One region of the Brevundimonas sp. GW822-FHT03E11 genome, then DNA from elsewhere that is predicted to be linked to it. Evidence: riboswitches for the same ligand, from Rfam matches in the RefSeq annotation. Region 1 holds a riboswitch; the other holds the start of a gene.
What was found. A riboswitch is a leader RNA that binds a small molecule or an ion and turns the genes downstream of it on or off. The one in region 1 is predicted to bind glycine.

Region 1 (3,407 bases):
CGACCCTGATCGCGAACCGAGTCCAGTCCCGCGCCGCCTCCGGACTGGAGGGGCCGGATCTGGTCTGGAGCACGGCGATGGACGTGCAGGTCAAGCTGATCAATGACGGCTACGCCCAAGTTTATCGATCGCCGCATCGGGCGGCCATGCCGGACGGCTCGGTCTGGCGAGACCAGGCGTTCGGTGTGACGGCCGAGCCCGTCGTCTTCGCCTATAATCGCAGGCGGTTGCCGTCGGAGATCGTGCCGCGCAGCCACGCCCAACTGCTCGAACGGCTGTCTACCGACGCGGACCGGTTTTTCCGCCGGGTCACCCTGTATGACGCCGAACGCAGCGGGGTGGCGCTTCTGCAACTGTCGGCCGACATCCAGATCTATCCCGACGCTTGGGCCCTGATGACTGCCCTGGGGTCTACTCATCCGCGTGCCGATACGTCCGGCCAAAGGATGATGGGCCAACTGGCTGAGGGCCGCATGGCCTTCGCCTACAATATGAACCAGTCTTACGGGGCGTCGTGGGTCGCCCGGGCGCCCGATATCGGCCTGGTTACGCCAGAGGACTATCATCTGTCCGTCTCGCGCGTGGCCTTCATACCCCGCAACGCGGCCCACCCCAACGCCGCCCGGCTTTTTCTGGATTTTCTTTTATCGCGTGAAGGGCAGAGGATCATCGCCGGCCTGGGGGTCCGCCCGGCTCGCGACGACATTCTTACCGAGCGTCGCACCTCTATCCCCGGCGCTCGGCCGGTCCGTGTGGGACCGGCCTTGCTCGCCAATCTTGATCAGGCGCGTCGCGAGGGGCTTCTGCAGCGTTGGCGGGCCGCCATGCAGGCGGCGGAACGGGCGCCGGACGACCCTAGGGCGCCCTAAGGCTTTCCTGTGGATAAGTCTCTTTCTTCTGAAGGCGGTGTTTCTGTCACCTCGCTTTCACCGATCCTGCGGTGACCGATAGTCGCTCGGCGACAAACGACTGACGCGCTTCAAAAGCGGCATGTAATTGCATGAATGTGAAAATAGAAGCATTAGCCTTGCGAGGCGTGCCGATTTGACAGGCATTCGTTGGTCGATCTTACTCGCTTCAGCAAGGCGGGAGAGATCGGTTCCCGCCGACGCCGAAGGCGCAACCGCCCCGGAAACGCTCAGGCAAACGGACCGTCTTGCTGAAGGAACGCTGGAGAGAAGGTCGAATCCGGGGGATGCGGCCTCGCCGAAGGAGAAAGGGTCGGCGCACGGCCCGAAACTCTCAGGCCCAATGACAGCGGGGGCGAACAGGCGCCGCAGAGCGCCGGTCGCATTGGGCAACCCTGGGGAGGGGCGTCGTCGCCATGAGGAATCTCGCTTTGTCTCGTCTTAATCGCAACCTGACCTATTATTGCAGCGCCATCGCGCTGATGGCCTGCGCCACCTCTGTCCATGCCCAGGAGGCGGGCGCCCCAGAGGATGCGGCCTCGGTCGATGACATCGTCGTCACCGCCTCGCGGATCGACCGCGCCGGCTTCGAGGCGCCGACGCCGACCATCCATCTTTCCGCCGAGGATCTGTCGGTCGGCGCGCGGCCGAATATCGCCGCCGCCCTCAACGACATGCCTCAATTCCGCGCCACCACATCGGCCCAGACGACCGGCACCAACACCGGTGCGGGCAATGCGCCGGTCGATCTGCGCGGCCTGGGCATCAACCGGACCTTGGTCCTGATCGATGGGCGTCGCGTGTCCAGCGAGAACGATCTGAACGCCGTGCCGTCAGTGCTGGTCAAGAGCGTCGACGTGGTTACGGGCGGCGCATCGGCCGCCTGGGGCTCAGGCGCCGTCGCCGGCGTCGTGAACATCGGCATCGATCGCTATTTCACCGGCGGCAAGCTGGGCGCCGAATACGGCGTGTCCTCCTACGACGACGCTGAGCAGGAACGGTTCGAAGGCGCCTGGGGCGCAGACTTCGCCGACGGGCGCGGCCATTTCGTCATCGGCGGCGAATACCTCGACAACGAAGGCGTCATCCCCAAAGCGTCGCGCCCGAATATCGGCCGATGGGCCACCGTCAACGGCGCCCTGCAGCCGGACGTCGGTTTCGCCAACGCCGCTTACGGCGGTCTGATCCTGTCGGGCGTGAACCGCGGTAAGGTGTTTAACCCGGACGGCACGCTTCGGCCTTTCGATTACGGCACAGTCAGCGGAACCAACTCGATCGGCGGCGAAGGTCCGTCCAATGACGATCTCAGCCCCCTGGTCACGCCGCAGCGCCGCTACACCGGGCTGGCCAGCGCCGTCTATGAGATCAATGACAAGCTGCGGGTCACGGCTGACGTCCGTCACTCGCGGATGTGGAACGACTATGTCTGGTTCGGCGATCACGATCGCGGCGACCTGACCATCAGCATCGACAACGCCTTCTTGTCGTCCACGATCAAGCAGCAGATGGCGGCCGCTGGCCAGACGTCCTTCACCTTCGGACGTTTCAACTCCGATCTGTCCTATTCCACGATCGATTTCGAGCGCGTCACCACCCAGGCCACTCTGGCCGTGGACGGCGAGTTCGGCGACAGCTGGCGCTGGGGCGCCTACTACAGCCACGGCGAGTTCGAGAATAATATCGATACGCCCGGTTTCCTGCTGAAGACCGAATTCGCCAATGCGGTCGATTCCGTTATCGATCCCGTGAGCGGTCGAGCCGTCTGCCGCGTGACCCTGACCAATCCCAATTCGGGCTGCGTGCCGATCAATCTCTTCGGCCTGGGCGCGCCGTCTCAGGAAGCCATCGACTATGTCACCGGCACGCCTCAGCAGCGGGCCACCACCAAGCTGGACGTCGCCGGCGTCAGCCTGCGTGGCGAGCCCTTCAGCCTGCCGGCCGGCGACGTGTCGATCGCCGTCGGCCTGGAAGCCCGCAAGGAGCAGACCGATCAGCGCATCGGCGAGCTGGACGCGGCAAAGGCCTTCAAGACGTTCAGCTTCTCGGCCATGTCCGGCGAGTTCAGCGTGAAGGAGGCCTTCGCCGAAGTCCTGGTCCCGATCGTCAAGGATCTGCCGATCCTGAACGACCTGCAGTTCAATGCTGCAGCCCGCATCTCGGACTACGACACCACGGGCTCGATCTGGTCTTGGAAGGTCGGCGCCACCAACGAGTTCTTCCCCGGCTTCCGCGGCCGCATGACCCAGTCGCGCGATATCCGTTCGGCCAATCTTTCGGAGCTGTTCACCACCACCACCACCGGCTGGAACAACATCAATGACCCGGCCAAGAACGGGGCCTTAGTTTATACGCTGAACAACGGCGGTGGTAATCCCAACCTCCGCCCGGAGACCGCCGATACACTGACCCTGGGCGTCACCTATTCGCCGCCTTCGATCCCAGGCCTGAACCTGTCGCTGGATTATTACGACATCAAGATCGACGACGTGATCACGACGA
Region 2 (3,407 bases), 380 kb from region 1:
ATCGGAGGCGGATCGTTCTCTGTGTTGATCCCGACGCAATGCGGCGGATAATCCGGCCCTCGGGTCAAGCCCGAGGGTGACGGGGTGAATGTTACGCCTTCGGCTTCCGGTAATAGCGTTGCGCCACGAAGGGCATGGCGACGACTTCGGCGGCGGCGGGCTTGCCGCGCACGATGACCTTCAACTCCGTGCCCAGCGCGGCATGGGCCGGCGGCACGAAGCCCATGGCGATGTTCTTGCCCAGGGTGGGGGAGGGGCCGCCCGAGGTGACCTTGCCGATGACGTTCCCGTCGGCGTCGGCGATCTCGGCGCCTTCGCGGGCCGGGGCGCCTTCCTTGACGATCAGGCCGATGCGGACGCGAGACGGGCCATCGGCCAGTTCCTTCAAGATGCGGTCGGCGCCGGTGAAGTCGGCGCGCTCCTTCCTCGACTTGGACAGGGCGAAGGTCAGGGCGCCTTCGACCGGGCTGGTGGTCGGGTCGATGTCGTGGCCGTGCAGCGGCAGGCCGGCCTCCAGGCGCAGGCTGTCGCGGGCGCCAAGGCCGATCGGCTTGACGCGGGCGTCTTCCAGGATGGTGTTCCAGACACGCTCGGCCTGGTCCGCCGGGACCGAAATTTCATAGCCGTCCTCGCCGGTATAGCCCGAACGCGAGACATAGCAGTCGACGCCGAACAGCATCAGCCGGGCGCATTCCATAAAGCCCATTTCCGCCAGGATCGGTTCGTGGGCGGCCATGACCTCGGCGGCTTCCGGCCCCTGGATGGCGATCAGGGCGCGGTCGTCCAGCACCGTCAGCTTGGCGTCGCCTTCCAGGTTCGCCTGCCAGAAGGCGAAATCCTCGTCCTTGTTGCCGGCGTTGACGACGACGAACAGGCCGTCGTGATCCGGGCGGCCGGCCATCAGGTCGTCGATGATCCCGCCGTCCTTGTTCAGAAGCAGCGAATACTTCTGCTTGCCCGCCTTCAGGATTTCATAGTCGCCGGGCACGAACCGCTCGAACTGGGCGGCGGCGTCGGCGCCGGTGATCTTGCACTGGCCCATGTGGGACACGTCGAACAGGCCGGCGTGTTCGCGGGTCCAGCGGTGCTCGGCCAGGACGCCCTCATACTGGACCGGCATGTCATAGCCGCCGAAGCCCACCATCCGGGCCCCCAGGGCGCGGTGCGCGGCGTTCAGAGGCGTGGTCTTCAGGGCTTGGTCGGTCATGGTTCAGGCTTTCACGGTCGCGTTTGGTGGCGGAGCTCCGCCGTCGTCGCGCCCCCGCTGTCCTGAAGCCTGAGAGATTCCGGCGCCGGTACCGTGGCGCCTTGCTCCGTCGGCGCGCCCCTAAGAGCGGCTTTCCAGCGTCCGTATGCTTCGCGGTCCGTTTGCCTGAGCGTTTCCGGGGCGGTTGCGCCTTCGGCGTCGACCCGCCGAGGCGCGCCGATCTCTCCCGCGAGAGCAACCGACCTAAGCCACCGACTCCGGCCGCAAGTCAAGCGCAGGCGTGTTTTGACGCCGCCTTGTCGCACTTCCTGACGTCCGGCGTCGGCTCGCCCTTGCTCTCCCTGCGTCCGCCCGCCAAGAACGGAGCGTCCCTCTCCGCCGCTCCGGACCGATCCCATGACCGCCGACCGCACCCGCCTCGACGCCCACATCGCCGCCCTGGAGGTTCCGGAAGGGCTGAAGACGGTCTTGACGGTCGCCGCCGCCACCTGCGCCGACATCAGCACTCTGGTCGCCGGCGGCGCCCTGGCCGGCGCCTTGGGCGCCTCGGGCCAGATCAACGTCCAGGACGAGGAGCAGAAGAAGCTCGACGTCATGACCAACGACATGCTGACCGACGCCCTGCTGGCCTGTCCCGCCGTCGCCGGCGTCGCCTCGGAGGAGATGGACGAGGTTCAGCCGGCGGCCCATTCCACCGGCCAATATCTGGTCCTGTTCGATCCGCTGGACGGCTCGTCCAACATCGACATCAACGCCATGGTGGGGACCATCGTCTCGGTGCTGAAGTCCGCGACGCCTTCGCCGACCGAGGCCGACTTCATGCAGCCGGGCCGGGACCAGGTCGCCGCCCTCTACGCCCTGTACGGCCCCCAGACCATGCTGGTCCTGACCACGGGCGCCGGGGTCAAGGGCTTCACCCTGTCGAACGACGGCGTCTGGATCCTGACCCACGACGCCATCGCAATTTCGCCGGACACCAAGGAGTTCGCCATCAACATGTCGAACCTGCGCCACTGGGCCGAGCCGGTGCAGCGCTATGTCGACGGCGTGCTGAAGGGCGCGGACGGCCCCCGGGGCAAGAATTTCAACATGCGCTGGGTCGCCGCCATGGTCGCCGACGTCCACCGCATCCTGATGCGCGGCGGCGTCTTCCTGTACCCCTGGGACAAGCGGGAGCCGGACAAGCCCGGCAAGCTGCGCCTGATGTACGAGGGCAATCCCATGGCCTTCCTGGTCGAGCAGGCCGGGGGCAAGGCGACGACGGACGGGGTTCAATCCATCCTCGACATCCAGCCCGAGCATCTGCACCAGCGCATCCCGGTCGCCCTGGGCTCGGCCAACGAGATCGACGCCTACGCGAGCGCATGATGAAGATCGGTCCGACTGACGCCCTTCTGGTCATCGACCCGCAGAACGACTTCTGCGAGGGCGGTTCTCTGGCGGTCGCGGGCGGGGCGGGGACCATGCCGCTGATCAACCGGCTGGCCGAACGGTTCGACCGTGTGATCCTGACCCAGGACTGGCACACGCCTGACCAGATTTCGTTCGCCTCCAACCATCCCGGCGCGGCTCCCTTCACCGAGATCGAGGTCGCCTACGGCAGCCAGATGCTGTGGCCCGACCACTGTATCCAGGGCTCGCCCGGCGCCGACTTCCATCCCGACGCGGCGCCCACGGTGCAAAAGGCCCTGGCCGTGATCCGCAAGGGCTACAACCCGGCGGTCGATTCCTATTCCGGCTTCTTCGAGAACGACCATCGCACCCCGACGGGCCTGGCCGGCCTGCTGCGCGACCTGGGCGTGACCCGCGTCTTCCTGGCCGGCCTGGCCTTCGACTACTGCGTCCGCTTCACCGCCGAGGATGCGGTGCGCGAGGGTTTCCAGGCCGTGGTCGTCACAGGCGCCAGCCGCGCGATCGCGCCACAGACCGAGGCGGCGGCGCGGGACAGCTTCCGGGCGCTGGGGGTTTCGGAGATGGGGGCTACAGCCCTACTCGGCTGACCCCGATACTGTCGTCATCCTCCGGCAAGCCGCGTCTTCGCGGCGCAGACCGGGGGACCCAGCGGCGCCGTCAGGCGAAATCTCAACACCGCAAGATGTTGGAGGACCGAGTCCGCGACAGGTTCGCGCTCACGCGCGCCGCTGGGTCCCCCGGTCTCGCTCCGCTCGCCGGAGGATGACGAAAGGGAGAAAGATTCAGC

Region 2: another riboswitch for glycine. It lies ahead of gcvT (glycine cleavage system aminomethyltransferase GcvT); the one in region 1 lies ahead of AC1RKE_RS00430 (TonB-dependent receptor domain-containing protein).

What each region holds. Positions count from the first base shown of each region.
Region 1 is NZ_JBXANG010000001.1:84,589-87,995, reverse strand. It holds gene AC1RKE_RS00435 (ABC transporter substrate-binding protein) at 1-869, shown strand, start outside; glycine riboswitch at 1,077-1,164, shown strand; gene AC1RKE_RS00430 (TonB-dependent receptor domain-containing protein) at 1,340-3,407, shown strand, end outside.
Region 2 is NZ_JBXANG010000001.1:467,399-470,805, reverse strand. It holds gene gcvT (glycine cleavage system aminomethyltransferase GcvT) at 92-1,207, opposite strand; glycine riboswitch at 1,263-1,347, opposite strand; glycine riboswitch at 1,351-1,446, opposite strand; gene AC1RKE_RS02360 (class 1 fructose-bisphosphatase) at 1,604-2,575, shown strand; gene AC1RKE_RS02355 (nicotinamidase) at 2,572-3,207, shown strand; gene AC1RKE_RS02350 (adenosine deaminase) at 3,403-3,407, opposite strand, start outside.